Regions from separate parts of the Undibacterium sp. GrIS 1.2 genome, predicted to be linked through region 1. Evidence: predicted binding sites of a transcription regulator. Region 1 holds the regulator's gene; each other region holds the start of a gene.

Region 1 (7,906 bases):
GCAAAACTGGCCGACGTGCATTTAAATGTGCATGTCGACAAAGAAGCTTGTCCGCTTAACCTCGCACCAACGGCCAGTACGACAGTCACACTGGCACTGGGCGATGCACTTGCTGTTGCGGTCTTGGATGCACGTGGTTTCCGTGAAGAAGATTTCGCCCGCTCCCACCCCGGTGGCGCGCTCGGTCGCCGTTTGTTGACACATGTCCGCGATGTGATGCGTAGCGGCGACGATATTCCTCAAGTGACGCCTGACACTAAGTTGACCGTTGCGCTGATGGAAATTACCAAAAAAGGCATGGCGATGACAGCCGTAGTCGATCATGAGCAGCGGGTAATCGGCGTATTTACCGATGGTGATTTACGTCGTTTGATGGAAAGTGTTCAGGACTTTACTAAAATTGTGATCGCGGATGTGATGCATAAAAATCCACGCAGCATTCGTGCGGAGCAGTTGGCAGTTGAAGCGGTTGAGGTAATGGAAACCCATAGAATTAATCAATTGTTGGTAGCGGATGAACATGGCAAATTAGTCGGCGCTCTGCATATTCATGACCTGACCCGCGCTAAGGTGATTTGATGACTGCAACGACAATGTTGAATTCAAATGCAGTTGCCAAGGCAGCTCAAGTCCAATTAATGATTTTTGATGTAGACGGTATTTTGACCAGTGGTAGCCTGCATTTTGGCCCTGATGGCGAAATGATGAAAAGCTTTAATGTGCTGGATGGTCAGGGAATTCGTTTGCTGCAACAAGCCGGTATTCAGACTGCCATCATCAGTGCGCGTCAGTCGCCTATTGTGGCGCGTCGTGCAGCAGATTTGGGGATTGTTCATTTGCGCCAGGGTATTCATGACAAACGGTCTGCTTTTCAAGAATTATGCGCTGAGTTGAAGGTCGAAGCAGAGCATTGCGGCTTTATCGGTGATGATGTAATTGACTTGCCGGTATTATCGCGGGTTGGTTTTGCCGCCAGCGTACCGAATGGACATGCCGAGGTACGTTGCCGTGTTGATTACATCACGCAGGTGAGTGGTGGCAATGGTGCGGTACGCGAAGTTTGTGATTTTATTTTGCGGGCGCAAGGTAAATACGACCAGGCCTTAGCGCCTTTTCTACTATGAAGTATATTTTTTCTGCAGATCGTTTCCGCGTCTGGGTAGGCATTATTATGCTCGGCGTAATTGCGATGGGTAGCTTTTGGGTGCTGCAAGTTTTACGCAAAAGTGATGAAGAAGGAAATATGCGCAGTGCTGCTCGTACCGATCCTGATTACTATGTGGAAAATTTTAATTTCATCCGTTTGTCGAACAAAGGACAGGCGAATTTTCATGTCACCGGTAGCCGGCTCACTCATAACCCGCAATATGATAATTTTGAAATTACACAACCCCGTATTAATAGTTTTGATAAAGATAAAACTCCTGTAACAGTACGTGCTGATCGCGGACTGGTAGAGCAAAAAACTGCACAACTTAGCGAGCAAGCTAAAGCACAAGTTGAGATTAATACCCAAAGTGACGAGATTCATCTGTATGACAATGTTCAGGTAGTAAGGCCTGAGAGTGATACTACAAAATACATGCAGTTAAATACCGATTATCTATTGTTGTTACCCGATCTGAATACGATGAAAACAGATCATCCCGTGACCTTGTATTCACAAAATTCAGAAACACATGCAGTTGGAATGACGGCGAATAATGAGACACAAGAGACTCAGTTACTAAGTCAGGTTCACATGCATTTTACTAAGCCAGGTGCGAAGTCAGGCACGAAGCAAAAAACATCTAATTAATCAAAATGGAGAGCAAGTAATGAGCTTCCACAATAAACAATCCAAGCATCTGATCGGCGGCTTTTTATGTGCTGTCAGTGCAGTAGTTTTACATTCGGCGGCATTTGCTGAAAAAGCGGATGCCGATAAGCCGACAGAAATTACCGCAGATCATTCTATTTCCGAAGGGAAGAAAAACGTATCTACCATCACGGGGAATGTCGTTTTGACCCGAGGTACCTTGTTAGTCAAAGCCGAGCGCGCTGTCGTGACAACCGCACAAGATGGAACGCAGAGTGCTGTTCTCTATGCTGTTGCGGGCGGCAAAGTATTTTTCCGTCAAAAGCGTGACGGCGGTCCAGACTTATGGGTAGAAGGTGTAGCAGACCGGGTCGAATATGACACCAGGACAGAATTAGTAAAATTTATTTCTAAGGCTGACGTGAAATATCTTGAAGGTAAAACCGTCACACAGGAACAGCAGGGCGACTTTTTATCCTACGACAGTCTTAGCGATGTATTCGTGGCGACTAATAATACGTCTGGAAAATCTGTTGACGGTGGCGGACGTGTGACGTTAATTTTGGCTCCAAAATCCGACAAAAAAGTCAAAGAATAAGATGAGTACATTATTAGTTAAGGGTTTGCAAAAGCGCTATGGCGCGCGGCAAGTCGTCCGTGACGTGTCGTTGGAAGTAAAGAGCGGTGAAGTGGTCGGTTTGCTAGGTCCGAACGGCGCTGGCAAGACTACATCGTTTTATATGATTGTTGGACTGGTACCCTCTGATGCCGGTGAGATCAATATTGATGGTGTTGATATCTCGCGCTTACCCATACACAAACGTGCAACCTTGGGCTTATCTTATTTGCCGCAAGAGGCCTCGGTATTTCGTAAGCTGTCTGTAGAAGACAATATCCGTGCAGTTCTTGAATTACAAAAAGATGAAAACGATCAATTTCTGAGTAAAAAGAAAATTGAAAAACGTTTAGACACCTTGCTGGCCGAATTGCAGATTGACGGCATTCGTGAAAATCAGGCTTTATCCTTGTCGGGTGGTGAACGTCGCAGGGTAGAGATCGCCAGAGCATTGGCAACCAATCCTCGTTTCGTGTTGTTGGATGAGCCTTTTGCAGGCGTCGATCCGATTGCCGTCATTGAGATCCAACGGATTGTGCGCTTCCTTAAAAACCGGGGTATCGGCGTTCTGATCACAGATCACAATGTACGCGAAACTCTTGGCATTTGTGACCATGCCTACATCATTAATCAGGGCGCTGTGTTGGCGACTGGTAAGCCAGACGATATCATTAAAGACGAATCGGTTCGCCGAGTTTATCTGGGAGAGCATTTCCGCATGTAGCGGGAAGCCATACGATGATGAAGCAAAGCCTGCAACTCCGCACGTCCCAGCATTTGGCCTTAACGCCCCAATTGCAGCAATCGATACGTTTGCTGCAATTGTCCACGCTGGAGCTACATCAAGAGTTAGAAAATCTACTTTCCGACAATCCCATGTTGGAGCGGGTAGATGATCCTATGGATAATGCAGTGCGCTTGCTGGCCGACGGCGCCATCAGTGCGACTACGAATAATTCTGAAACTGAATTCGCCGCGCCAGAAATGAATGGCGATGCAGCTACTGCAAGTGCCAGTACTGAAAATGCCGAGCTTAGCGAAGTCGCTGCCTCTGCCGATAGCACCAGCGCGAATGAAGAAGAGTGGAGCTTTGATGATGTTCCTCAAGGCAGCAAATCGTCAGAAGAAGATGACGGACGTCCGCAGTTAGAAGCAGCACAAACTAGCCTCAGAGATCACTTGTTGGAGCAGATGCGATTGAACATTCGCGAGCCCCGTGATCGTGCTCTGATTGAGCTGATGATTGATGCCTTGGATACCAATGGCTATTTGATGGAAACGCTTGAAGAAATTCATGCCAGCTTGCCATTGGAATTATGTGTTGAGCCGGAAGAATTATCCTTTGCGCTGAACATGTTGCAGAACTTTGACCCTAGCGGTGTCGGTGCCAGAAATGTATCCGAATGTCTGGCCTTGCAGATTAAACGTTTTCCTAAAATTCCTTTTGTGACGCGTCGGCTGGCGCAAAAAATTGTTGAGAGCCACATCACTTTATTCGCTCAAAGAGATTTTAATAAGTTGAAGAAAATCCTTAATTGTGATGACGAGGATTTACGCGAAGCGCAAGTGGTTATTCGTCAATGTAACCCCAAACCGGGTGCTGAATTTGCCGTGGCGGCTTCAGATTATGTCGTGCCGGATGTGATAGTCAGAAAGACAGTGAACGGCTGGCAAGTATTACTCAATCAAGATGTGATGCCAAAGCTACGTGTTAATAGTATGTACGCCAGCATCATGAAGCAAAATCGGGGTGACGGTACGCTAGGTTCCCAATTGCAAGAGGCGCGCTGGCTAATCAAAAATATGCGGCAACGCTTTGATACGATTTTGCGGGTTTCACAAGCGATAGTTGAAAGACAACGTAATTTTTTCACGCACGGTGCCGTTGCAATGCGACCACTTGTGTTGCGCGAAATTGCTGATACACTGGGTTTACACGAGAGCACTATTTCTCGTGTAACGACGCAAAAATACATGCTGACCCCGCATGGTATGTTTGAGTTGAAATATTTCTTCGGTAGCCATGTCGCGACGGAAGCAGGGGGGGAAGCATCATCCACCGCGATACGTGCACTCATCAAGCAGTTGATAGGAGCAGAAGACCAGAAAATCCCACTCTCTGACAGCAAGATTGCAGACATGCTGGGAGAACAAGGCATGGTAATTGCGCGACGCACAGTCGCCAAATATCGCGAGGCCTTGAAAATCCCGCCAGTAAGCCTGCGCAAATCTTTGTAACTTGTTCTTGAAATATCCTCGTGTGTTGCTATATATAATTTAGCTCAATAAATAATTTAAGTATTAGTCTGCCAATTCATCGTCTGATTAAATTTACATTAATTGAGTTAAGACAAAATGTTTGTAACAAGTAAGATTACCAAGGAGCGTAGTATGAATCTCACCATCAGTGGACATCACCTCGAAGTAACTCCTGCAATTCGTGAACATGTGCAAAATAAGCTTGAACGTATCAGGCGGCATTTCGATCAAGTAATTGATATCGCCGTCATCCTGACCGTGGACAAGCTCAAAGAAAAGGAAAAACGCCATAAAGCAGACATTAATCTGCACATCAGTGGCAAAGATATTCATGTTGAAAGCCTGGCACAAGATCTCTACGCCGCCATCGACACTCTCATCGACAAACTGGACCGACAAGTCATTAAACATAAAGACAAAATCCAAAATCATCAACATGACGCGATCAAACACATACCCGATCCGACGCCAGTGTAAGCAGATGACTTAGTCGCTTTTTCGATTAGAAAATAGCAAAAAAGGACGCAATCCGGCGTCCTTTTTTTGTTTACGTAACACTTGATTTTTTTGCGAAGATTATGCGCTGATATAAATATACTCCCATATTATTTTTATAAATATGGCTTATTGTCCAGTAATTACATGGACAACTAAAATATACCTGGGGAGAGTATTTATATTGGGTACTGGAGAAATAAGCGACACTCGTAGCTATTCATTTCTTTAAGCCGCACAGATTAGCTTGTACGCATTTAAATTTAACCTCAATACCCTAAAGTTTTTCCGTCGGGATTGCGCGGATCTGAATAACCATCAAATCCCTGATTGCTCATTTGTATCGTTTGTGTGCGCCCCATAGTCGGTGACAATCTCAGATGCTGACCTTTTTGCTCCAGTATGTTTAAGGTATCGATAGTGATCCCTTTTTCTACGCGCAATTGATCTGGCATCCATTGATGATGAATGCGAGGCGCAATGCTGGCTTCGGCAATATTCATATCATGGTCAATCACATTCATAATAATTTGCAAACTGGTGGTGATAATCCGGCTACCCCCCGGGCTGCCTGTGGTCAGAAATGGTCGTCCGTCTTTTAAAATAATTGTCGGTGACATTGAGCTGAGCGGGCGCTTGTATGCCGCAATCGCATTGGCATCGCCACCAAGTAATCCAAACGCGTTGGGAGCACCCGCTTTTACGGAGAAATCATCCATTTCATTATTTAAGGTAATGCCGGTGCCGCTAGCAACGATGCCGCTACCAAAATTCAGATTCAGCGTGTAGGTAGTTGCGACGACGTTACCATACTGATCTGCTGTAGCAAAATGGGTAGTTTGATCACTTTCGTAAGGCGCTAGTTTACCGGGCTTGATTTGATCGGACGGCGTTGCATGTTCTGGATTAATTTTCTTTGATAACTCATCAGCATAGGCGCGTGATGTCAGTGCTTTAATCGGTACTTTGACAAAATCGGGATCGCCCAAATATTCAGAACGATCGGCATAAGCGAGCTTCATGGTCTCCGCCATCAGGTGTAAGTTTTGTGCGCTATTACTGCCTTGTTCTTTAATCGGAAAGTGTTCAAGAATATGCAACATTTGTACGATGTGTACGCCGCCTGAGCTGGGTGGCGGCATGGCCACGATTTCATAGCCGCGATAACTACCTTTGACGGGTTCGCGCTCGACGACCTTATAATTTTTCATATCTTCTGCGCTGATGATGCCTTCATGCTGCGCCATTTCTGCAACAATTTTCTTTGCGATGGCGCCTTGATAAAAAGCACTCGCGCCTTCTTTTGCAATCAACTTGAGGGATGCAGCCAGATCTTTTTGGATTAATTTTTCACCTGCGACCAGAGGTTTGCCATTTTTAAAAAAGATCGCTTTGCTCGACTCCCACGCGCCCAAATGGTCGTATTCTGCGTCGAGGATGCTGGCTAGATGTGGACTTACCTCAAAGCCTTGTTCTGCCAGTTGTATCGCAGGTGCAATGACATCTGATAATTTCATGGTGCCGTATTTACTTAGCGCCTGCGTCAATCCGGCGACAGTTCCAGGTACGCCAATCGCCAAATGCGAGTAGAGTGATTTGCCAGGAATGACTTTGCCTGCTTTATCCAGATACATGTCGCGGCTTGCTTTGATGGGGGCCATTTCGCGGAAATCCAGTGCGATGTCTTTACCCGATTTGGCGTCATGGATTAGCATAAAACCTCCACCACCAATATTGCCTGCGTTGGGCAACACCACCGCCAGCGCAAAGCCAACCGCCACCGCAGCATCGACCGCATTCCCGCCGCGCTTTAACATATCCAGGCCAACTTGCGTTGCCAAGCCTTGTTCGCTCGCCACCATCCCATGCTTAGCATGGATTGGACTGACGATGTCATAACCAATATCGTATTTAACAACGGGATTAATGCTGGTAGTTTTAGCTACGAATTGCGCTTGTGTCGCAGTAATGCTTGATGCCAGCGCCAGTGCGATTAATCCTAAGCGTGATACGCGCAACAAGCTTGTTGAATTTGACAGAAATAGGCAAGGTAGTGGGGAAAGCAGCGGAGCGCGCATGGATTATCCTTGGGACGTTTCAATAGAATTGATTTTAACTTGATCGTCTTATCCAGTCAGACTGGATTTCTCTTATTAACAGGACTTGCGTAAGTCCTAATTAGTTTAGATAGATATTATTTCGTTCAATAAAAAAGCCACCTGAAGGTGGCTTTTTTTGGTTCAGGCAGAAACGAATTACTTCGCTGCTGCTTCGCCTTCTGCTGCAGTAGCGCCAGCAGGTACCACAGCGATAGCGACAGTCGCGTCATCACCGTGAACAATTGCTGTAACGCCTTTTGGCAATACCAGGCTAGAAACGTGGATAGATTGACCAGCTTCCAATTTGGACAGATCAACTTCAACGAATTCTGGCAAGTCTGCTGGCAAGCAAGAGATATCCAGTTCAACAGCAACGTGGCTGATGACTGCAGCAGACAACTTAACTGCTGGAGATACGTCAGCATTGATGAAATGCAGAGGTACTTTTACGTGGATTTTCTTGTTTGCATCAACGCGTTGGAAGTCAACGTGCAATACTAATTGTTTGTATGCGTGGACTTGGAAGTCGCGCAACAATACTTTTTCGGCTTTACCATCAACTTCCAGATCCAAAATGGATGAGTGGAAGGCTTCTTTTTTCAATGCATGGTACAAAGCATTGTGGTCCAGAGTGACGCT
Region 2 (7,906 bases), on a different contig from region 1:
CCTTAGGCGTGTGCTGACGATTCGCCGCTTCATCGATATGTTTGATGAGCCCCATGCGAACTGCGCCGTAGGCACGAATGGTTTCAAATTTCGCCAGTGCGACAGGATCGCTATTGATCGCATCTTGCAACTCAGTTCCGGTGTAACCGATGGCTTCTGCATTCACAAAGATAGTCGGAATACCGGCATTGATCATCGTCGCTTTGAGGATGCCAACGCCAGGCACATCCAGATCATCGACCAGATTCCCGGTCGGGAACATAGAACCACCAGCGCCGTCCTCATCCGCTGCAGGGTCCATAAATTCTAGTTGTACTTCTGCTGCCGGAAAGGTCACGCCGTCAAGTTCAAAATCACCAGTCTCTTGTACTTCACCATCGGTAATCGGTACATGCGCGATGATGGTCTTGGCGATATTCGCTTGCCAGATGCGAACAATGGCAACACCGTTTTGTGGAACTCGGTTCGCATCCACCAATCCTGCACTAATCGCAAAGGAACCAACCGCCGCAGACAGATTGCCACAGTTGCCGCTCCAGTCAACAAAGGCTTTATCGATCGCGAGCTGACCGAACAGGTAATCTACATCGTGATCCGCTTTGGTACTTTTGGAGAGGATGACTGTCTTGCTGGTACTCGATGTCGCACCGCCCATACCGTCAATTTGCTTGCCGTAAGGATCGGGGCTACCTATGACGCGTAAGAGCAAAGCATCGCGTGCCGCACCGGGGACTTGCGCTACTGCGGGCAAATCCTGCAAGCGAAAAAAAACGCCCTTGCTGGTTCCCCCGCGAATGTAGGTCGCGGGGATTTTGATTTGTGGAACGTGGGTCATGCTAATTCCTATTGATCTTTGCGACATTTAATACGGAAGGGTGCGCATGGCACACCCTAAGCTTCTTAGATCGCCTTTGTTGATTCTAGAAAGTCCTGAGCAAAACGCTGCAATACACCGCCCGCTTCGTAAATAGATACTTCTTCCGCTGTATCCAGGCGACAAGTCATCGGCACTTCGACACGTTCGCCATTTTTACGGTTGATCACCAACGTCAAGGTGGCACGAGGTGTACGCTGACCAATGACATCGAAGGTTTCAGTGCCATCAATTTGCAAAGTCAGGCGATTGACACCCGGTTTAAATTCCAGTGGCAATACACCCATCCCAACCAGATTAGTACGATGAATACGCTCAAAACCTTCTGCCGCAATTGCTTCTACACCCGCCAGACGCACGCCTTTCGCCGCCCAGTCACGTGAGGAACCTTGTCCATAATCTGCCCCTGCGACGATGATCAATGGCTGCTTGCGCTCCATGTAGGTCTCTATCGCTTCCCACATGCGGGTGACTTTGCCTTCTGGTTCGATACGTGCCAGTGATCCGGCTTTGACCTTGCCGTCTTCCAGTACCATTTCATTCTTCAATGTCGGGTTGGCAAAGGTGGCGCGCTGTGCTGTCAGATGATCGCCGCGATGCGTTGCATAAGAGTTAAAGTCTTCTTCCGGCAAACCCATTTTTGCGAGATAAGCACCAGCGGCGCTGTCCAGCATAATGGCGTTCGATGGTGATAAATGATCTGTCGTAATGTTGTCCCCCAACACGGCCAATGCACGCATCGCCTTCATCGTGCGCGGTGCGGCAAGTGCGCCTTCCCAATACGGCGGACGACGGATATAAGTTGTTTGTGGACGCCAGTCGTACAGCGGACTAACCTTCTCACCATCATCAAGCTGAATCGCAAACATCGGATCATAGACCTTACGGAATTGCTCAGGCTTGACGCTGGACTTGACGATGGAATCAATTTCTTCATCGGTGGGCCAGATATCTTTCAGGCGAATTTCTTTACCATCGACCACAGTCAATACATCTTTTTCAATATCAAAACGTACTGTGCCAGCAATTGCATAAGCGACGACTAAGGGTGGCGAGGCAAGGAAGGCTTGCTTTGCATATGGATGGATACGTCCATCAAAATTACGATTGCCCGACAATACTGCAGTCGCATATAAATCGCGATCAATAATCTCTTGCTGAATGACCGGATCCAACGCGCCGGACATGCCGTTGCAGGAGGTACAGGCATAGGCCACAACACCAAAACCGAGCTTCTCCAAGTCACCCATCAAGCCTGCTTCTTCCAGATACAAAGTCACTGCTTTGGACCCCGGTGCGAGCGAAGATTTGACCCAAGGCTTACGCGTCAATCCAAGCTTGTTGGCATTCCGCGCCAGCAAAGCAGCTGCGATCACGTTACGTGGGTTGCTAGTATTGGTGCAGCTAGTAATTGCGGCGATGATGACTGCGCCATCCGGCATCTGACCTGGTACATCATCCCATTTACCTGCGATACCTTTGCTTGCCAGATCAGCAGTGGCAACACGTGCATGCGGATTGGAAGGGCCAGCCATATTACGTACTACGGAAGACAGATCAAATTTCAGTACCCGCTCATACTCAGCTGTCTTCAAGCTATCTGCCCACAAGCCGGTGTGCTTGGCATACGTCTCCACCAGTTTGACTTGCTCATCTTCACGGCCAGTCAATTTCAGATAGTCGATAGTTTGTTGGTCGATAGAAAACATCGCTGCGGTCGCGCCATATTCCGGTGCCATATTGGAAATCGTTGCACGGTCGCCAAGAGTTAATGCAGCAGCGCCTTCGCCATAAAATTCGAGATACGCGCCAACCACTTTTTGTTTACGCAAAAACTCTGTCATGGCTAGCACAACGTCGGTCGCAGTAATGTTGGGCTGCGGACGACCAGACAGTTCTACGCCGATAATATCTGGCAAACGCATCCACGAGGCACGACCTAACATCACGTTTTCTGCTTCTAAACCGCCAACACCGATTGCCAGTACACCCAAGGCATCCACGTGTGGTGTGTGACTATCAGTACCGACTAGCGTATCGGGGAAAGCCACGCCGTCCTTGACCTGGATCACCGGTGACATGCGTTCCAGATTAATCTGATGCATGATGCCATTGCCCGGCGGGATCACTTCGACGTTTTTAAAGGCTTTTTTAGTCCAGTTGATGAAGTCGAAACGATCTTCATTACGACGGTCTTCAATCGCACGATTTTTATTGAACGCATCGGGATCGAAACCACCGCATTCCACTGCCAGCGAATGATCGACAATCAACTGTACAGGCACCACAGGATTGACCTTAGCCGGATCACCACCTTGGTCCGCAATTGCATCACGCAAACCGGCCAGATCAACCAATGCAGTTTGTCCGAGAATGTCATGACACACCACACGTGCCGGGAACCACGGAAAATCCAGATTTCGCTTACGTTCAATGAATTGTTTCAGCGAGTCGCTCAGTGTCGCCGGATCGCAACGACGTACCAGATTCTCGGCAAGGACACGGGAGGTATAAGGTAGCTTGTCGTACGCACCAGGCGCAATCATGTCGACTGCTGCACGGGTATCAAAATAGTCCAGCGCAGTGCCTGGCAGGGGTTTGCGGAATTGAGTATTCATTATTCAGTCAGTCAAAAATAATTAAATCGCAGCAGCAAAAAATTTCGTAGGATGCGCCATGTGCACCAAGCACATTAGCGGAACCAAATGTACCAATCCAAATTAATTTGGATTGCATCTGAATTAGATAAGGCGGTGCGCACAGCGCACCCTACAATTTCTTGTTTGCAGTCTCATTTGCTAGCTAGCAAAAAAGCAGTTTACTTACGGTCTTTCAGCGCCACAAATTGCAAATCTTCAGGACCAACATAATTCGCGCTTGGACGAATAATCTTGTTGTCGATACGCTGTTCAATGATGTGTGCTGCCCAACCGGAAGTGCGCGCAATGACGAACAACGGTGTGAACATAGCGGTCGGCACGCCCATCATGTGATACGACACGGCAGAGAACCAATCCAGATTCGGGAACATTTTTTTGATGTCCCACATCACGGTTTCTAAGCGCTCTGCAATATCAAACATTTTGGTAGAGCCTGCCTCGACCGACAACTGACGTGCAACTTCTTTGATGACCTTGTTACGTGGATCAGACACGGTGTAGACCGGATGTCCAAAACCAATCACCACTTCTTTATTTTCTACCCGCTTTTTGATGTCCGCTTCTGCTTCATCCGGATTGTCGTAACGCTTCTGAATTTCAAACGCAACTTCATTAGCACCGCCGTGTTTTGGTCCGCGCAAAGCACCAATGCCGCCGGTGATGGCGGAATGAATATCAGAACCCGTGCCAGCGATCACGCGGCAAGTAAATGTGGACGCGTTGAACTCGTGCTCTGCATACAAAATCAGGGAAGTATGCATCGCTTTTTCCCATGATGCGCTTGGCTTTTTACCGTGCAACAGATGCAAGAAATGGCCACCGATAGAATCATCGTCAGTCTCGACATCAATCCGTTTACCGTTATGGCTGAAGTGGTACCAGTAAAGCAGCATGGAGCCAAGAGATGCCATTAACTGGTCGGCGATATCACGCGCGCCTGGCGTATTGTGATCATCTTTTTCTGGCAAGGTACAACCTAAAACCGAGACACCCGTGCGCATGACATCCATAGGATGGGCGGACGCTGGCAAAGCCTCCAGCGCCGCTTTCATATTAGCGGGCAAACCGCGCAAGGATTTCAGCTTGTTTTTATAGGCTTTAAGTTCAGCGATGTTAGGCAATTTGCCGTGCACCAGTAGATGCGCGATTTCTTCAAACTCGCAGGCATCTGCAACGTCCAGAATGTCGTAGCCGCGATAGTGCAAATCGTTACCAGTTTTGCCGACGCTGCATAGCGCAGTGTTACCGGCAGCAACACCAGATAAGGCAACGGATTTTTTTGGTTTGAAAGGAACGGCTTCAGTCATCGTGTTCTCCATAGTTAAATATGAATATACTCCCAATTAGTATAACTAGACTGTCCAATGATTCTATGGACAATTAGCCTATTTATCAAAAAATAATGGGGAGTATATTGTTTTAATACAATTAATCGCTTAGTTCTTGGCTTGGATTTACAGGCATATACAAAAAATTAAGCACAACTTATTTTGCTTTTTGCTGCATAAACAAGGCATCCAGCTTTTGCTCAAAATCATAGTAGTTAATACGCTCATACAATTCCATACGAGTCTGCATGGTATCGACCACATTTTTTTGTGTGCCGTCGCGGCGGATCGCAGTGTAGACATTTTCGGCTGCCTTATTCATCGCGCGGAAAGCGGACAACGGGTATAGCACCAAACCCACATCGGCAGCGGCTAATTCTTCCACTGTGTACAACGGTGTAGAACCAAATTCTGTGATGTTCGCCAAGACCGGCACTTTGACTGCCGCGGCAAATTGCTTGTACATCGCCAGCTCAGTAATTGCCTCTGGGAAGATCATGTCTGCACCCGCTTCTACGCAGGCAATGGCACGTTCCATCGCAGCTTCCAGCCCTTCCACTGCCAACGCATCAGTACGCGCCATGATGACAAAACTCTCATCAGTACGCGCATCGACTGCTGCTTTGATGCGGTCTACCATCTCTTGCTTGCTGACGATTTCTTTATTAGGACGATGACCACAACGCTTGGCGCCGACCTGATCTTCGATATGCATCGCTGCAGCGCCAAACTTAATCATCGACTTGACTGTGCGCGCAACGTTAAAAGCTGAAGAGCCAAAACCTGTATCCACGTCCACCAGCAAAGGCAGATCGCAGACATCGGTAATCCGGCGGACATCCGTCAAAACGTCGTCCAAGTTGGAGATGCCCAAATCTGGCAAACCCAGCGAACCAGCAGCGACACCGCCACCAGATAAATAAATTGCCTTAAAACCTGCGCGCTTGGCTAACAAAGCATGGTTAGCATTGATCGCGCCGACTACTTGCAGCGGTGATTCTTCTTGCATCGCCTTGCGGAAACGGGCTCCTGCGGAGAGTTGACTCATGATGTGACCTTTCAAAATTGTACGGAATGGTTTTGACTGTTCGTTTATTGGTTCGCCTTGCCAGTGCGGTTTTACGAATGCAGTTTTGCTAGTCCAGCTATTGCAATCAACATGCCAGTCACAATAGTTCATGCGTGATTTTTATCAAGCCCCATACAAATCAACGACTTAAAATTAAATGATCGAATTGAAAATCCCTGCCATAGATTAATTTGTTTCACAAAGGCGTTTCATTTGAAACATTAGAAGTAAAATGAAACATCCTTTGAAACTGCATTTGAAACATCCATTGGAACATTTATTGAAACACCCGCTGCAACACTCACCACAAAATTAGGCTCAACATGCGCCCACGCCCACCGATAGCCCGCGACAGCGGGGATAAACCCGTCATCTGGACTGTATCCATCTCGCGCCTGTTCGACTTGTTCCGCGACATCATGGTCGAATACGATGGCAGTGCCATCATCGAACCGTTGCATCTTGGGTTTGAGGAAGCCGCCCAACATATCCGTGAGCGCCTGCTAACCGAGCGCTGCGACGCAGTGATCGCCGCCGGATCAAACGGCGCCTATCTCAAAAACCGTCTGCCGGTTCCGGTCGTGATTGCCAAAGCCAGTGGCTTTGATGTCATGCAAGCCTTGGCGCGTGCCCGCAAAGTTTCTGCCGAGATCGGCTTGATTACCTACCAAGAGACGATGCCAGAGCTGGTCGAATTTAAAAACACCTTTGGTTTTAAGCTGGAACAACGCACTTATGTCACCGAAGAAGATGCTCGGGCGCAAATCAGCGAACTGAAGGCAAATGGCATCAAAGCCATCGTCGGCGCGGGTCTGATCACGGATTTGGCGCAAGAAGCGGGATTAACCGGCATCTTTATGTACTCGGCCGAGTCTATCCGCCAATCATTTGAAGACGCCTTAGAAATCGCCCGCCTGACCCGGCTGGAATCAGCGCGTGGCAGACATCATCCCGCCGCAGAATCCTTGCGCGCACGCCACAATCTAACTGATCTGCGCGGCGAGTCTGCTGCAATGCAAGCAACCCGCCAGTCCATTATGCTTTTCGCCCGCTCCCCGGCAACCGTCTTACTGCAAGGCGAAACCGGCACTGGTAAAGAACTCGCCGCACAGGCGATGCATAAAGAAAGCCCCAGAGCACGCCACCCTTTTGTCGCCGTCAATTGCGGTGCGATTGCAGAATCTTTATTAGAGTCAGAATTGTTTGGCTACGAAGACGGCGCTTTTACCGGATCGCGACGCGGTGGTCATGCCGGCTTATTTGAGGCAGCCCATCGCGGCACTTTATTTCTGGATGAAATTGGCGAAATGCCTTTGAGTCTGCAAACCAGGTTGCTGCGCGTTTTGGAAGAGCGCGAAGTGGTCCGGGTTGGTGGCATACGCCCTATTCCGGTGGATGTCCGCATTATCAGCGCCACTCATTGCGATCTGGATGCCAGGATCAAAGAGGGGCGATTCCGTTCAGACTTGTTTTATCGTCTGGCAGTATTGCGTCTGCAATTGCCAACATTACGGGAACGCAAGGGCGATCTGGTGCCATTGGCAGAATGGTGTCTGAAACATGCGCTGGCGAGCCTTGGCAACCGACCACATGCGAATCTGCATGCAGAAATATTGGCTTGCAGCAAGTTGTTGGCGCGCTATGACTGGCCGGGCAATGTCAGAGAACTGCGCAATATGATGGAAAGACTTGCCTTGTTTTTAGCGGCTGAACCTTTACAAGCGCTAACACCAAGTCTGTTGATGAAGGTCGCACCTGAGCTTGCATCTGAAATTAGCTATGGAATTGGCTATGGAATTAGCGATGAGATCGCTGAGCCAGCATTGGCAAACCCACAAGAAGATGCACAAGAAAGCCTGCAAACACTTGCATCAAACCGCATGCAAAACTTAGCTTACCTGACAAGTCTTAGTGAGGATTCAACGCCATTAATGGCATTGCAAGCACCCGCGTCAGTGTCATCACAAGCAAATTT
Region 3 (7,906 bases), on a different contig from region 1:
CAATTTCCGCAAGCTTTAGAAAAAATTAACGCGCTGGATGCGTTTGAAAAGAAAACGCCTTATGAGGCATTTGCCATTGATCGCATGCGTGCAGTCGTTGCATCAGGTACCAACAACACTGACATGCTGGCGAGCTCATTTGAAGGCATGCTTAAAACTAATTTTTTAAAAACGCCGGAGCAACTTCGTCTGATCGAAGCCATGGCAGGAACTTATTTCAATGAAAAGAAATACGATCTGGCAAAAAAATGGGCATTGCGTTACTTAGAAAAAGACAATAGCAGCCAGCCAGTACATACCCTGTTAGCCCGCTCCATGTACTTGCAAAATGATTTTGCAGGTGCGGCAACTGAGCTGAAGCAATTGTTGAAGGCCGACGAAGATGCTAAACGAACACCAAATAATGACAATCTGCGACTCTTGGGCAATTGCTATCAGCAGCTAAAAGACAACGCAGGCTACATTACCGTTTTAGAGGCGCTGGTCACTTACTATCCTAAAAAAGAATACTGGGGTGATTTGATCTACCGCGTAGAACGTAAGCCAGGATTCTCGGATCGTTTGCGTCTGGATTTATACCGTCTTCTGTTAAAGACAGACAATATCGAAGACGCCGCACAATTTGTTGAAATGGCTGAACTCGCTCTGCTTGCAGGTTTGCCGCTAGAGGCACAAAAAGCTGTGGATGCAGGCTATGCCGCGAACATCTTGGGACAAGGCAAAGATGCAGCTAAGCACAAAGTATTGCGCGACAAAGTCAACAAACAAGCGGCTGATGATGCCAAAACTCTTGATGCCGGCGAAGCAGCAGCCAAGTCATCTAAAAATGGTACCGGCATGGTCAACATGGGTTACAACTTCGCTATCCATAATCAATACGACAAAGGTATTGCGTTGATCAATGACGGTATCGCTAAAGGCGGCTTAAAAGCACCCGAAGAAGCCAAGCTGCACTTAGGCCTGGCCTATTTGCAATCCGGCGATAAAGTAAAAGCAGCTGAAGTTTTTAAAACGATCCAAGGCAGTGATGGCACCGCTGATCTGGCTAAATTATGGATGTTGATGAAATAAACTAATTAGCTTGCAAAATGCTGGTTTGACTTTGCTGGTTTGACTCTGATCACCTGATTCGGGCGGTCAGAAATTCCAGTAACAACGGGTCTGAAAATCAAAAGGGATGTGCAAACAATGCGCATCCCTTTTTCTATCCGGGATCAGATTAGACCTTCGGGTATAAGCTTACTTTTAAGACTCAATTCTTTGAGTTATTCCATATACCCACTATAGTATATTTTATTTGTCCATATAATCATTGGACTATAGGGTATTTTCTATATATTTTTGCGGGAGTATATTAATTCGACTAAACCACTGAGCTAAAAATATCTGCTTAAAACTCTCCCCAAAAAAAAGGCACCTCCGAAAAGGTGCCCATTAAATCAGTCACATGCGCTCTAAACATGCACTGAAGATACTACCCCGAGAAAAACTTTACCTCTGATGCGAGAACCGACAACCTGGCTCTCGCATCGATACTCATATAACGGTACCAATTAAGAATGGTAAGCGGATTCACCGTGGCTGGTGATGTCCAAACCTTCGCGCTCTTCATCTTCAGGCACACGCAGACCGATGACCAGATCAACTAATTTGTAAGCGATCAGAGAAACGATACCGGACCACAGTATTGTCGTACCAACTGCCGTTGCCTGGATTTGAACCTGACCAATGATGGAGTAGGCATCAGTAGACATTTTGTTGGTGACGTAGTCCATGATGCCCTGACCACCAAGAGCAGGTGATGCAAACACACCTGTCAACAAAGCACCCAAAATACCACCGACGCCATGCACACCAAACACGTCCAATGAATCATCTGCACCCAGCAAGCGTTTCAGGCCATTGACGCCCCACAGGCAAATCACACCTGCCAGCAAACCAATGATCAAGGCACCCATAGGACCGACGAAACCACAAGCTGGTGTAATCGCAACCAGACCTGCGACCGCACCGGAAGCACCACCCAGCATAGATGGCTTACCTTTAGACATCCACTCACCGAAAACCCAGGAAACAGTCGCAGCAGCAGTAGCCAGCAAGGTATTGATGAAAGCCAATGCAGCGACATCGCCTGCTTCTAAAGCAGAACCTGCATTGAAACCAAACCAGCCCACCCACAATAATGACGCACCGATCATGGTCATTGTCAGGGAGTGTGGTGCCATCGATTCTTTACCGTAACCAACACGCTTGCCAATCAAATAAGCACCGACCAAACCTGCAACCGCAGCGTTGATGTGAACGACAGTACCGCCAGCGAAGTCTAACGCACCTTTTTGCTGCAAAAATCCACCTTTCAACAACTCGGTTGCGCCAGTAGCCGCATCTTTAATCGCATCAGGGCCAGTCCAGAACCAGACCATATGCGCGATCGGCAAGTAACTGAAAGTAAACCACAATACGATAAACAGCAGAACGGCGGTGAACTTAGCACGCTCAGCAAATGCGCCGATGATCAGACCGCATGTAATCGCTGCAAATGTCGCTTGGAAAGCCACATAGACAAACTCAGGAATCACAACACCTTTACTGAAAGTTGCCGCAGTAGAGAAAGTTGCTTTAGCCGGATCCCAAATACCGTTGAGGAAAAGGCGATCAAACGAGCCAATAAATTTGCCACCTTCTGTGAATGCCAATGAGTAGCCGTAAATGCACCACAGCACGATAATCACTGCAAAAATCATGAAGACCTGCATTAAGATTGACAGCATATTTTTAGAACGAACCAAGCCGCCGTAGAACAAAGCCAAGCCTGGAATTGTCATCAAAATGACTAACAAAGTAGATACCATCATCCAGGCAGTATCGCCCTTGTTGGCAACAGGTGCAGGTGCTGCAACAGCGCCAGAAGCGGCTGTAGCATCTGTCGCCGCTGCCGGTGCTACTGGTGCCACGGCAGCACTGGCCGCTGCGGATGCCATTTCAGCAGGCACTGATGCAACGGCTGGCGCAGTAACAGCAGCAGTAGAAGCTGGTGCATCCACTTTGGCAGATGCTTCATCGGCTGCGATTGCCGACGATGCAAAGCCAACGGACAGGAACAAGGCGCTAGTTATCAACGCTTTGCAGAATGTTTTTTTCATGTGTGATCTCCCTGATTCCACGATATCGGTCACAGTGCGTCGTTGCCGGTTTCACCGGTACGAATACGCACAACTTGTTGCAAGTCATAGACAAAAATTTTGCCGTCACCGATTTTCCCGGTACGAGCAGCAGTCTCTATCGCTTCAATAGCACGATCAACAATCGCATCATCTACCGCAGCTTCAATTTTTGTCTTAGGCAAAAAATCGACGACATATTCAGCACCGCGATACAACTCGGTATGCCCTTTTTGACGTCCGAAACCCTTGACTTCAGTGACTGTAATCCCTTGCACACCAATAGCAGACAGTGCTTCTCGCACCTCGTCTAGCTTAAAGGGTTTAATAATGGCGGTAATCAGTTTCATGCTGACCTCTATTTAATAAATGTTTTAGAACGACTTCAGTGCGGAGAAAACTACGCTTGTCTTACCGGTAAATTTGCCGGCAGGAGTAAAGTACAATTTTTCGTCAGCGTTAGTTCCGATAGCGGCAAGGCTAAAAGTAACGCCTACAAATTCTTTAGTCACACCGATTTTCCAATCTGTGTAGGAAGAAGCACTATTGTTTTTGACTGTTTGGTGGCCTGCGTGCAAATTCAGTGTGTAACCAGATTCTGGTACGACTTCTACGTTGGCACCGATATCAAGATAACCGCTGTTTTTACTATCGACGAAACCGAAAAGATTCGTCACAGAGTGTGAATATTTTGCATAGACCGGACCGTAGCCAACTTGACCATAGATTTCCGTCGTGTTTGCATTTGCAAAACCTGGCACGCTACCTAGTCCGTTGGATGGATATACGTAGGAGAGAAAACCAACATCATAAGAAACGTCTTTAACGATTTCGCCACGTTTGCCACCATAGATATCCCACTCGATATTGCCGTCACCACCAGCATCTTTAGTCCATTTGATCGTTGATAACCAAGTACCAGCGTAAAAACCTGTTGGGTTATGTGTATAGTCAGCACCGCCTTGTAAAGCGGGATTTAGACGAGATTGCGAAATGCCGCGATAGCGGTAATCGCTTACACCACCAATATTGAAACTAACTTCGTTGTCCGGCTTAGCATCTTCTGCATGGGCTAAACTCGCGCCAAATGAGGCTGCTACTGCGACTGCTAATAATAATTTTTTCATCGTACTTTCCCATTTTTAGTTATGTTACGGTTTAAAAAACTTTTATCATTCGTACCATTAGCAGGAGTCGTGCCAAGTCTGGATTTAAACAAAATAAAATTTGCTAATTTGATGAATCATCCGCAGCAAACATCGTAAAAATTCATATTAGAGGGAGCATCTAAGTTCATAGATGTGTTTGTTACGTTATGATTTCACTCTGCTTAGCGTATAGTTAGGTATTAAATAGGCAATACAATTCTGGACATCAAGAAAAATGCACCAATACTTGGCGCCATAAAATTACACACCTAAATTAACTGCACTAATTTTGTGCATAAAAATCGACCAATAGGAAATCAATATGAACAAGCAAGATTTTTTTAGTGATATTCAAACCAAAATTAACCAGGTGTTAGAAAATTCACCAGCCAAAGACATTGAAAAAAATGTCAAAGCGATGATGAGTCAGGGTTTCTCCAAACTGGATTTGGTTACCCGGGAAGAATTTGATATCCAGGCGCAAGTCCTGGCAAAAACCCGTGCCAAGTTAGAGGCATTAGAAGCGCGCATCGCTGCGCTAGAAGTACCGGCCGATAAAACTTAAACACTAAGCTCAAACAATAATGTCACTCGCCGTACTGAAAAGCCGTGCCCTTACCGGGATGGAAGCACCAGAGGTCACTGTGGAGGTGCATCTGGCAAATGGTCTTCCCTCGTTTACGATTGTGGGTTTGCCCGAAACTGAGGTCAAAGAATCTAAAGATCGCGTCAGAGCGGCTTTGCAAAATGCGCGGTTTGATTTCCCTACCAAGCGCATCACTGTCAATCTGGCACCCGCAGATTTACCTAAAGTATGAACAATATTTTTATTTGAGAATGCACATCGCTATATGCGAATAGCACATAGATAAATAAGAACCTATGGTCGAAAAGAAAGAACGCGCCGCTTTTCATCCTCAATTTTACGTCGACGGCTTGGCGCGAATTTTGTGGATCGGGCAACTGAAAAAGGTAAACGAACACAAAGGCTCATCTTGGATAAGAGTCTATTGGATTGAAATTGAAAGTAATGTCCATCATCCTAATTTCAACCATTGTGCTCCAGCTGCTGATGCAATAGTCCAGAATATAGATTTACCAATCGGTTATTTACCACTGATTCATATAAATGCAATATTGCACAAAGGCTTAGTCGTAAGTCCCTGGAAAGACGGAAAACTGCCCTTCGAATGTCGGTCAAACGGCCGCAGTAAAATTGATTTCTCAAGGGGAAATTTAACGGTATTTAATCGGCGAGAAATCGACGAGCTAAATGAGCCGATCTTAGCCTTCAAGGCAGATCGTTTAAAGGAGATGCCGGACTCAAATGCAAAGTGCATTGGCGTTCGCATTGGAGAGGATCCATACGCAATTATTTTTCCTTGCGCTGAAATTTTACGTTTTTTCTATTGCACTTCTTCCACCATGGCAAACGTGTTATTCGATGGACGTATTTTTGAACCAGAGAAGCACTTATTTGATGCCTTAGAAGGAAGGTCCTTTGGACCTTTAGAGGGACACGTTTTCATCACATTAAGAAAGCAAATGCTTGATAGTGATGCAAAGATCATTGCATCATTTTTTTCTGACCCCAAAGTGCTTAGTGCTGCGCAGTTAATACATCTGGAAGCCATTCGTAAAGAAGGTATTTATAGAGATGTTCTCGCCTATCCACCAGTAGATGGTGAGGTAGACCTTGAGTTCTTCTATATACCGATCAAAACAGGTGGAAAAACTCGTATTTTTGTTACTAAATTGATTAAGAGCTATCATCAAACAAACTTCAATACTTTAGAGTTTGACCGCGAAAACAACTTTGAGGATGCGCCAAGTAATAAAGATGGCGAGGTAGACGAGGTGCCCTGTGATTTAGAGGGAGATCCGGCGGAAGCAAATCCACCAACCATGGCGGACGGCACTTACATGGATCCTCGCCTGGCAGCAGATTTTAGGAGAATCGAATTAGGGAGCAGATTTCCCGAAATAATGAGTATTCCATGGAATAAAATCCCCGCATCAAAAACAAACCTACCTGCTCGACGTCGCAGACTGCGTAATGTAACGTCTCTCTTACGTAGTTTAACAACGGCTAAAGGAAACGGTAAGGGCGAATCTCTAAGGAAAGTAAACATTCAAGCTCCGACTGATTTCGAGTCTGAGCCCACAGAATCTAACGAGATATCACGTGAAATTGGCAGCATGGCTTATCAAAGAACCATTCGCCTTTTGCAAAATGCAGTTGATGAGAAAATTGTAACCGTTACGTTTTTAGAAGGAATATTGCCGCATTTCACTATTATTGATGGCGTTTATTTCAACGTATACCCTTCTAATTTTAGAAGCTATTTCCCGAGACAAATGTTTCATTTAATAAGCAAAATGCCTCTTAAAGCTCGCTTTGTCTTGATCGCAGAATTAAAAAAAGGCGAAGAAATACGGTATTTGGTCGATTTCCAGCAAAGAAAAGAGCAGGAACTTAGTTATCAAGTGTTGTGGGTAAGAGACGGAAATAGCTCAACGGAAATATTGAGAAAGTTAAAAGAAGCTCTATTTGCTTATGCGGCAACAAAAACAGTCGGAACGAAAGCCTTCATCAACGTAGCTGGTTTGAATTGGAGCTCATTCAAACATAAACCAGAAAAAGTTTCTGGTCAGTGGATTGTGAATCAGACGTTTGGAGCGAAACCTAAAAATTAAATAGCGTGCCTAATTGAAACGTCTTTACCAGCATGGCGGCTTGGAGTGCACATGCAAGTGCTAAAACTCAATATATGTATGTCCCAAGCCTGTACGGAGCTCGCTTCATTTAGAGATGACCTGCCCGAGGCACTTGCACTAGTGCGGAGTATTTATCCAGCGTTGGTTATCTTTGAACTTTTTATGCTTCATATAAAGCGAGCGTCGACAATTTGTTGCTGCAATCGGCTAATAAGCGCTTCTTTTTCGATTTGTTCGCCATGAGGAGCACTTTGTATAAGCTCTTCAATTTTCGTAATAAAAAAAACGGAATTTTTGTGCTCGATAGTCGACGATTTTCATTTTGAACTCAGAGTTTGCAGGGGGTGCGGAAATTTTCTTGGACTACTTTTGGGAGTGGTTCATGTACTCATATGAAGAACGTCTTCGGGCGGTGAAGCTATATATTAAGCTCGGTAGGCTCTGCAAGGCGACAATTCGTCAATTAGGTTACGCGACAAAGAATTCGTTAAAAGCGTGGCATAACGAATTCCAAGAGAGCGGCGATTTAAAGAACGGGTACGTTCGCCCAACACCGAAGTATTCGGAAGAACAAAAGAATGTGGCACTGAACCATTACGCAAATCATGGACGCTGCATTGTCTATACCGCAAAGGCGCTGGGATATCCCGACCGAGCGAAACTAAGAGAATGGGTTCGCGAACGATACCCGGAAACTGCACATTACGTCGTTGGTAAAATTGGTAGGCCGAGAGTTACTTTGGCGTCCAAACGCGCTGCCGTGTACGAGTTATGCACAAGGGAAGGAAGTGCAAAGGACGTTGCGCAAAAGTTGGGCGTTGATCTAGTAACCCTTTACAACTGGAAGAACCAATTACTTGGCCGAGAGGCCTCAGCTTC
Region 4 (7,906 bases), on a different contig from region 1:
GCATAATGTAAGCAAAGCGGCTACCGCAGCCTCCTGAGGCAATTTCACCTGCATCTCTATCGGATTGCTATCTGTCGAGGCCGGTATCGCCGATGCTGTCAAGATCCATCGCTTTGACAATTCCATACCAGCAAGTGCTACCAACAAATTCAGTAAAGCAGCCACCAAGGTAGTCTGCGATGCTCCAAGTGAGGGAATAATTACATAGCTTGTCAGCAGTGCACCTGCTGCCGCACCACCTGTATTGGCAAAATACAACCAGGCCACGTTAACCCCCACCCTTTGAGATTGCGTCCCCAAGGCTTGCGCCAGTACGGGTAAAGTAGCGCCCATTAATATGGTAGGAATCAACAATACAGTTGCTCCAAGTACTACTCTCAATCCAAGCAACATGGAGGAATCGGGCGCTTGGCCTGATGCTAGTGCCACATATACCTGTTGGATCAGATCGAATAAAAATGGTGTCACAACACAATATGCAGCAATCGACAATTCAATCATTGCGTACACCACTAGCGGTCGACTTGTTCTCAGCGCCAATCGACTACCTATCAGGGAGCCAATAGCCATCCCCCCCAAGAAGGTTGCCAGCACAGTCAAGGTTGCCGTAGAGGTGCTACCAAACACTAATGCAAGTTGCTTTGCGAATAAGACCTGGTATGCAAGCGCTGCCAGCCCTGAAGCAAAAAACATGGCAAAAAGACGGCGTTCAAGTGATTTTTGATTATCACTTTTAATTGTTTTTACCATTTCAACCGGGCATATGCTCACATATGCGGTAAATCCTCGCATCCAATACGCTTGCAAAGCAACAGCCCCCATTGTTGCGAAAATCATGACCCAGCAGATCCATGGATGCGCCACAATCCAATGAATAGACGTGCGTAAGCTAACAACCCATGCAGCCCACACACCAAATCCGATCAATGTTGTCCAACGGCGCTGCTTCACAGTCCAGGGAATCGATGTCGTGCATAGAGCAATCGCTGCCAACACAAAAGGTACGGCTACGATGAGATCGACAACATAGTGTTCCCCCAAGCAAAGTGTTGATAGCAAAGTTAAACTAGTCAACGCCAATAACATGACTCTCGACCACCATGCCGTACCGTTGCGCCACCACAAAATACACACTGCAAGCATCCAGCCAAAGTGCATAGATGGCATACCATTACGCGGCGCATAATCAATACCGATCATTTCCAGAGGAAGTTTAGCTTGACTTAATCCGAGGTCGAAACGCGCACCAAACACATACTTTGGACCCGCTATTGGAAAAAAGTGGTATGCGAGCATCGCACAGCTGGTCAGCACTACCCATGTTAAGAGCGCGGATGCCACTCCAATTGGTCGCGAACGTAGTTGACGTAACGCGAGAGCCATAAAGCTTAAGGGTGGTGCCAAGCCATAAGCAAGACTCAACAAATGTGCGAACACTGACGACGATCGCGCAAAATCTAATAAAGGTAGAGTGATGTTTAGGCCAGCCGCCCGATCCCATTGCAACGAATACATATCGTAAGTGAATGGATGTAGTGCCGAGGTAAGCCCCAAGGCGGACATTGGCACCATCATAAATAACAAGGTAGCGACTGCCAGATAACGTAACTGACTTTCAAATACAAGATCAGCGCCATGAGCGGGCGATCGCATAAATCTGATCAAAAGTGCCAGCGTAGCGGGAATTGCCATGGAAAAAACCAACCACATCATTGCAGAAAATCCTGCTGGATCAGCCTCCCACGTGATATGCAAGCGTAAATCAGTCGTGTACGTCTGCCATAAAATCGCACAAACGATAGGCCAGCACAAAAAAACTATCCACTGAGCCAGTCGACTGGGTCGACTCGCCCAAAATATCATGACTAGCGCAGAGCTATATCCACTGAAAGTAATGAAAATCTCTTTACCTGACAAATGCCAAACCGCAAGTGCGATATCCTGCATTGGCCACGGATTCAAGCCTAGTGCAGCAGTCAGTAAAAGGAACATGACTCCGACAATGAATATCCAAACTGCTCGTCTTGAATCTGCAACCGTGTTACTAACCATTAATTTATTCATTGTCTGCTTTAGTGTTTCTTAGTTTGGAGTGGCAATCAGGGCCTAAACGGCGCAATACCTACTACTGCGGCAGTTCTGGCATCAATAATCACTACAAACGTGGATGTGCTGATTGTGATGGGTTGAAATTTGGCATTTTTCTCGTTATAGCCATATTTGTTCAACCATGCATCAATTGTGAGTGCAGAAGCAGGGTTATCTTTTTTAAGCTGCTCAATAGATATGGCTTTACTCAAAATTTCTGGTGCCATCAAAGCATAAGAAATATGCAACTGCGGCAAATGACCGCGCCCACCACCAACGGGAGCCATCGCAGCCAACGCGGAAATATCATGCTTATCGGTAGGTGGCTTGGTACCCACCCAACGTGGCCCCCACCATGGCAATATGGCCTTACCCTTCGCAAGATTGGCATCCGTCAACTCACTCGCTTGTACCACTTGGAATCTATTACCAAGTGCCGCAACATAGGCAGGGCGTCCTTCTAATAACGTACTGACACCATAGCTCATCGCACTTATCTGCAATGCAGCAATGATGACCAAATCGAGCGCCATCCCTTTCTTGCCCACCTTGAATACAACTAAAGTCAGTAGTGGGCCAAGTACCACATCAATCCCGACGACTAAAAGAAATATTTCATGCCCACCGATCGCCATTAACATCGGTGACGGGTACCAGACAAACCAACATAAAGCTAATAATATGAGCCCTACAATAGTACTAATCAAAAAATGAAAACCGCTCGCACGAAATCTAGACATGTTTTTGATCCATGAATATCATAAAAAATATCGAAATCATCTACTACAATAAAAACAACCCGCCGTAGCGGGTTATTTTTATTGTTAAAAAAAAATTATAAGCAGCCGCCTTGGCCTGGCTTCAAACCACGGGTCGGATTACAAAGCGAACCCAAAGTGGTCCAGATCATGTTGGCTTGACCAGAAACTGCTGATGGAGTGATGGAAGTAACAAGCAAATTTGCACCGGCTGCGTCAGTTGCTGCAGTTGTTGCACTCGTAATAGCGCCAGTAGCGCTGATCGCCGGCAAAGGAGCTAGAATGAACTTAGTTGTTGCCATCTGAGGGATACTACCACTACCCATCTGCGTGCAGTTTGTCCAGGCACCATCTGCCTGATAGCATTCGGCGATTGACAATTTTAAAGAATCCAACTCAGCCATCGCACCAGCTGCTTTAGTACGTGAGGTGTAGTTAGAATATTGTGGCAATGCAACTGCCGCCAAAATACCAATAATCGCAACAACGATCATCAATTCAATTAATGTAAAACCTTTTTGTAATTTTTTCATCATTTGCGTGGATTTCATTTCTTTCTCCCTGAATACTTCAATAAAATGTTTAGTACTACAATTTGTTATGAGCAATACCTGTGCCAACTCCAAAAAAGCGGATTAGGACATTAAACTGACAATTATCGACACAAAAAAACAAAATTTGTCATAAATTGTTTTATTTAAACAAACAACTAAACAACAACAAATGTCAGTCTTGTCCCAGATAAATTGATTTCGTCACCATCGACCAATTGTGTCGGGTTGGCGTCGTCGATGACTCTTGTATTAATTGTTACTTTTGATGCACCTTCAACTATTGAAATGTAAAACAGTTTTCCTTGCTCTGAAATAGCTACCACTTGTACGCCGGGGCTACCAATAGTCGTCACTGGCTTATTAAGAACCATTTCTTTGCCAGCATTCACACCATTGAGTATTTTTATTTTTGCACGCGGTGCTAAGCTAGGAAACTGTTGATTTTGGATTGCAGGCTGAGGAAGACCACTAATTGGCTCAGATTCAAACCGCACTTTATATTTACCAATGTCGATCACATCGTCATTTTGTAAAAGATGCTTCTTAACAGGTTGCCCATTTACCATGGTGCCATTGGTGCTACCTAAATCTAATACAAAAGAACCATTACTTGTGGTGTCAATAGCAACGTGCTGGCCACTCACCGTCAGATGATCAATCACGACGTCATTGCTTGGCCGTCGGCCTATTGTCAGACGCGACTTTAGGATGGAAATTTCTTGTTGGACTAAGCCGTTAAAAGTGACGACGATTTTCGCCATGATGCTCTCTATAAAAAACGAAGCTGTAAATCGAGCTATTTAAAAAAAAGTTGCCGTGTGACCGACCGACGATCCAACTTGCTGACCTTGAGGAGAACCACTGAAATATTGTCGCGCCCACCTTTGTCGTTGGCACTATCCACCAATAATTGGCTACAGAGCTTCAGATTATCAACATGCAGTCTCAATATGTCTTGGATTTCATCATGGTTGAGCATGTCGGTCAAGCCATCTGAGCACAAGAGGTAAATATCCCCTTGTAGTATGTCGTGCTCATAAATTTCAACTTCTACCTCACCTTGCGCTCCTACCGCTCTGGTAATCAGGTTCTTAATCGGTGAATACTGTGCTTGCTCTTCGCTGATCAAACCGGCGTCAATTTGCGCCTGTAATACTGAGTGATCATGAGTAATTTGCAGTAAATGGTTCGCCCTGTATTGATATGCACGTGAATCCCCCACATGCGCCACGAGAAGTTTATCGTGATGACAAAACGCAACAACAACTGTGGTACCCATACCGACAAATTCAGAATTATTCTGTGCCGCATCCCAGACACGAAAATTACTCATTTCTATTGCTTCTTTAATCCAACGAACAGCAACCGATGTCTGGCGCGCAAATAAAGAAGAAAAAGTAGATGTTTTTTTGAGTAGTAACTGCTGCGTAATAATGTCTACCGTCATTTTGCTGGCGATTTCACCAGCATTATATCCGCCCATCCCGTCGGCTAATACTGCAAAATCCGCATCGGCACATATTTCTATGGCGTCTTCGTTATGTGCCCGCACTAGTCCCGTATCTGAGAGACCCGCAAACTCTAATACGCGTTGAAATGACATGAATAGTGATTAAATGTGAGAAATAAATCAGGTTCTATAGATATAAAAAGATATAAATCATAATAATCCAAAACAATGCTAAAGATCTTTTTTCAAGCTTAACACCAAGCTGCGGAACTGTTGCATAAAGATAAGTAAAATGGGGAGCAAAGCTCCCCATTTCATGATGTAACTCAGTATAAGTTACTCAAAATTGCAACTTAGTCCGACATTGAGACTACAACATTGCCTTCAACAAACGCGCCATTTCCGAGGGGTTTTTAGTTGCTTTGATGCCGCACTCTTCCATGATGTCTAATTTAGCTTGTGCCGTATCAGCACCACCAGAAATCAAAGCACCAGCATGACCCATACGTTTGCCTGGAGGCGCTGTAACACCAGCGATGAAACCGACGACTGGTTTCTTCATGTTGTCACGTATCCAATAGGATGCATTGGCTTCGTCGGGGCCGCCGATTTCGCCAATCATGATGACAGCGTCAGTGTCTGGATCATCATTGAACATTTTCATGATGTCTATATGCTTCAAACCATTGATAGGATCACCACCAATACCAACAGCAGAAGATTGACCCAGACCTAATGCAGTCAATTGACCAACTGCTTCGTAAGTCAATGTACCGGAGCGGGAAACCACGCCAATACGACCTTTACGATGGATATGACCTGGCATGATGCCGATCTTGATTTCGTCTGGTGTGATCAGACCTGGGCAATTTGGCCCGAGCAATTTCGTTTTGCTGCCAGATTTTGCCATGCGGTCTTTCAGCATCATCATGTCACGGACAGGAATGCCCTCGGTAATGCAAATTGCCAGATCGAGGTCGGCTTCAACCGCTTCCCAAATCGCGGCGGCAGCACCTGCAGGTGGTACGTAGATAACAGAAACTGTTGCGCCAGTAGCCGCTTTTGCTTCAGATACGTTAGCAAAAATAGGAATACCTTCGAAATCTTCGCCGGCCTTTTTAGGATTGACGCCAGCGACGAAACAGTTTTTACCGTTTGCGTAATCGCGGCACATACGAGTATGGAACTGGCCAGTTTTGCCAGTGATACCTTGGGTGATAACTTTTGTATCTTTATTGATCAGGATGGACATATCTGTTCCTTGCGATTATTAAGCGTGGGCTGCAGCAGCGGCAACAACCTTCTGCGCTGCTTCTTCCATCGTATCAGCGGCGATGATGGGCAGACCGGAATCAGCCAGCATCTTCTTGCCGATGTCTTCGTTGGTACCCTTCATGCGTACCACCAGCGGTACTTGCAGGGACACTGCTTTAGATGCCGTGATGACACCTTCAGCAATCACGTCACAACGCATAATGCCGCCGAAGATATTGACCAAGATCGCTTTCAGACCTGGATTTTTCAACATAATCTTAAACGCTTCAGTCACTTTTTCTGCTGTCGCGCCGCCGCCTACGTCAAGGAAGTTAGCTGGCTCACCGCCGAACAACTTAATCGTATCCATCGTTGCCATTGCTAGACCAGCTCCGTTGACTAAGCAACCGATATTGCCGTCGAGCGAGATGTAAGCGAGGTCAAATTTAGATGCTTCAATTTCAGCTGGATCTTCTTCATCCAGATCGCGGTAAGCCACGATTTCTGGTTGACGGAACAAAGCATTCGCGTCGAAGTTGAACTTAGCATCGAGAGCAATAACTTTACCCGAACCGGTCAAAATCAAAGGATTGATTTCTGCCAGTGAACAATCGGTTGCCATGAAGGCTTCGTACAGACCTTTTAACTGAACTCGTGCGTCAGCGATAGACTCTTCTGGCACACCAATTTTGCGGGAGATATCATCTGCCTCTGCATCTTGCAGACCATTAGTCGGGTCGATAGCGATGGAATGCAATAGTTCTGGATGTGACTCAGCCACTTCTTCAATATCCATACCGCCTTCGCTGGACGCCATCAAGACGACGCGCTGGCTGATACGGTCAGTCACCATACTGACGTACAGTTCTTTTTTAATATCAGCGCCTTCTTCAATCAGCAAGCGACGGACTTTTTGGCCTTCTGGCCCGGTCTGATGCGTTACCAATTGCATACCCAAAATCGCAGTCGCGTATTCGCGCACTTGCTCAAGGGATTTAGCTACTTTGACGCCACCACCTTTACCGCGACCACCGGCATGAATTTGCGCTTTGACAACCCAAACTGGGCCGCCTAAAGTTTCGGCCGCTTTAACGGCTTCATCTACGGACAGGCATGGAATACCGCGTGGTACTGTCACTCCGAATTTGCGGAGGATTTCTTTACCCTGATACTCATGAATTTTCATACGACTTCCCTTCAGACACTGAGGTATTAGTTGATAGGCAAAACAAAATAAAACAACAAAAATAAAAACAGTAAAAACGAACTAAGCAGATGATTTTGCGTCAGGCGGCGAACTACTTGCCACCGCCCATCGCGGGTAATATTGCACAACCGCCGGACCATCTAGCCTTAACGCATGGCAGCGATTAAGTTGAAAAGGTTGTTGCGGGTTATCAGAACTGCTGGCGCCATCGCGGGTATCGATCACATCACCGGCAAAAGCTTGCACCGCAGCGGTCGGGAGAATTTGGGCTAGCTCTGTAATATGGGTGCAGCCATTAATGCCGGACATTCTTTCTTTCACACCTTGCCGGAACTGCATCATCAGGTTGAGGCCAATTAACTTTTTATAATCTGGGCCTATCGTGTTGCAAAAACCCGGGTACGGTACGGCATCCGAGACAGCCATTGCATCAACGATATTCAAGTTGGTATCGATCGTAATCCGCAAACTAAGATCATGCAGCGGTGAGCCAACCGGCCGGATGCCAGAAGCAAGTTGAATGTCGCGGGTTTTGGTGTCGGTAATGTGGGCGTCAAGATCCCACAATCCATCATCTCGAGCGAATGCGTCGATT

The links. The regulator sigma-54, encoded in region 1, starts transcription at its own class of promoters, with help from an activator protein. The targets are predictions, from matches to a motif close to TGGCANGNAANCTGCTTT.
Region 2: a site for sigma-54 is predicted at 6,010-6,027, ahead of prpB (methylisocitrate lyase). Genes of this name have one in related genera too.
Region 3: a site for sigma-54 is predicted at 4,346-4,363, ahead of AAKU61_RS04885 (TorF family putative porin). Genes of this name have one in related genera too.
Region 4: a site for sigma-54 is predicted at 3,448-3,465, ahead of AAKU61_RS10210 (pilin). Genes of this name have one in related genera too.

What each region holds. Positions count from the first base shown of each region.
Region 1 is NZ_JBEONP010000005.1:60,303-68,208, reverse strand. Features, by position in the region: gene AAKU61_RS03415 (KpsF/GutQ family sugar-phosphate isomerase) at 1-579, shown strand, start outside; gene AAKU61_RS03410 (KdsC family phosphatase) at 579-1,124, shown strand; gene lptC (LPS export ABC transporter periplasmic protein LptC) at 1,121-1,798, shown strand; gene lptA (lipopolysaccharide transport periplasmic protein LptA) at 1,818-2,396, shown strand; gene lptB (LPS export ABC transporter ATP-binding protein) at 2,398-3,138, shown strand; gene AAKU61_RS03390 (RNA polymerase factor sigma-54) at 3,156-4,652, shown strand; gene hpf (ribosome hibernation-promoting factor, HPF/YfiA family) at 4,806-5,150, shown strand; gene ggt (gamma-glutamyltransferase) at 5,438-7,246, opposite strand; gene AAKU61_RS03375 (50S ribosomal protein L25/general stress protein Ctc) at 7,424-7,906, opposite strand, start outside.
Region 2 is NZ_JBEONP010000009.1:35,929-43,834, forward strand. Features, by position in the region: gene prpF (2-methylaconitate cis-trans isomerase PrpF) at 1-835, opposite strand, end outside; gene acnD (Fe/S-dependent 2-methylisocitrate dehydratase AcnD) at 901-3,492, opposite strand; gene prpC (bifunctional 2-methylcitrate synthase/citrate synthase) at 3,693-4,841, opposite strand; gene prpB (methylisocitrate lyase) at 5,020-5,910, opposite strand; gene prpR (propionate catabolism operon regulatory protein PrpR) at 6,255-7,906, shown strand, end outside.
Region 3 is NZ_JBEONP010000008.1:298-8,203, reverse strand. Features, by position in the region: gene AAKU61_RS04900 (tetratricopeptide repeat protein) at 1-1,071, shown strand, start outside; gene AAKU61_RS04895 (ammonium transporter) at 1,554-3,143, opposite strand; gene AAKU61_RS04890 (P-II family nitrogen regulator) at 3,173-3,511, opposite strand; gene AAKU61_RS04885 (TorF family putative porin) at 3,536-4,288, opposite strand; gene AAKU61_RS04880 (accessory factor UbiK family protein) at 4,632-4,874, shown strand; partial or broken gene AAKU61_RS04875 (magnesium chelatase domain-containing protein) at 4,894-5,121, shown strand; gene AAKU61_RS04870 (hypothetical protein) at 5,192-7,006, shown strand; partial or broken gene AAKU61_RS04865 (transposase) at 7,410-7,906, shown strand, end outside.
Region 4 is NZ_JBEONP010000019.1:534-8,439, reverse strand. Features, by position in the region: gene AAKU61_RS10220 (fused MFS/spermidine synthase) at 1-1,992, opposite strand, end outside; gene tfpZ (TfpX/TfpZ family type IV pilin accessory protein) at 2,100-2,828, opposite strand; gene AAKU61_RS10210 (pilin) at 2,924-3,397, opposite strand; gene AAKU61_RS10205 (FHA domain-containing protein) at 3,556-4,161, opposite strand; gene AAKU61_RS10200 (Stp1/IreP family PP2C-type Ser/Thr phosphatase) at 4,197-5,003, opposite strand; gene sucD (succinate--CoA ligase subunit alpha) at 5,221-6,102, opposite strand; gene sucC (ADP-forming succinate--CoA ligase subunit beta) at 6,121-7,305, opposite strand; gene AAKU61_RS10185 (DUF2889 domain-containing protein) at 7,372-7,906, opposite strand, start outside.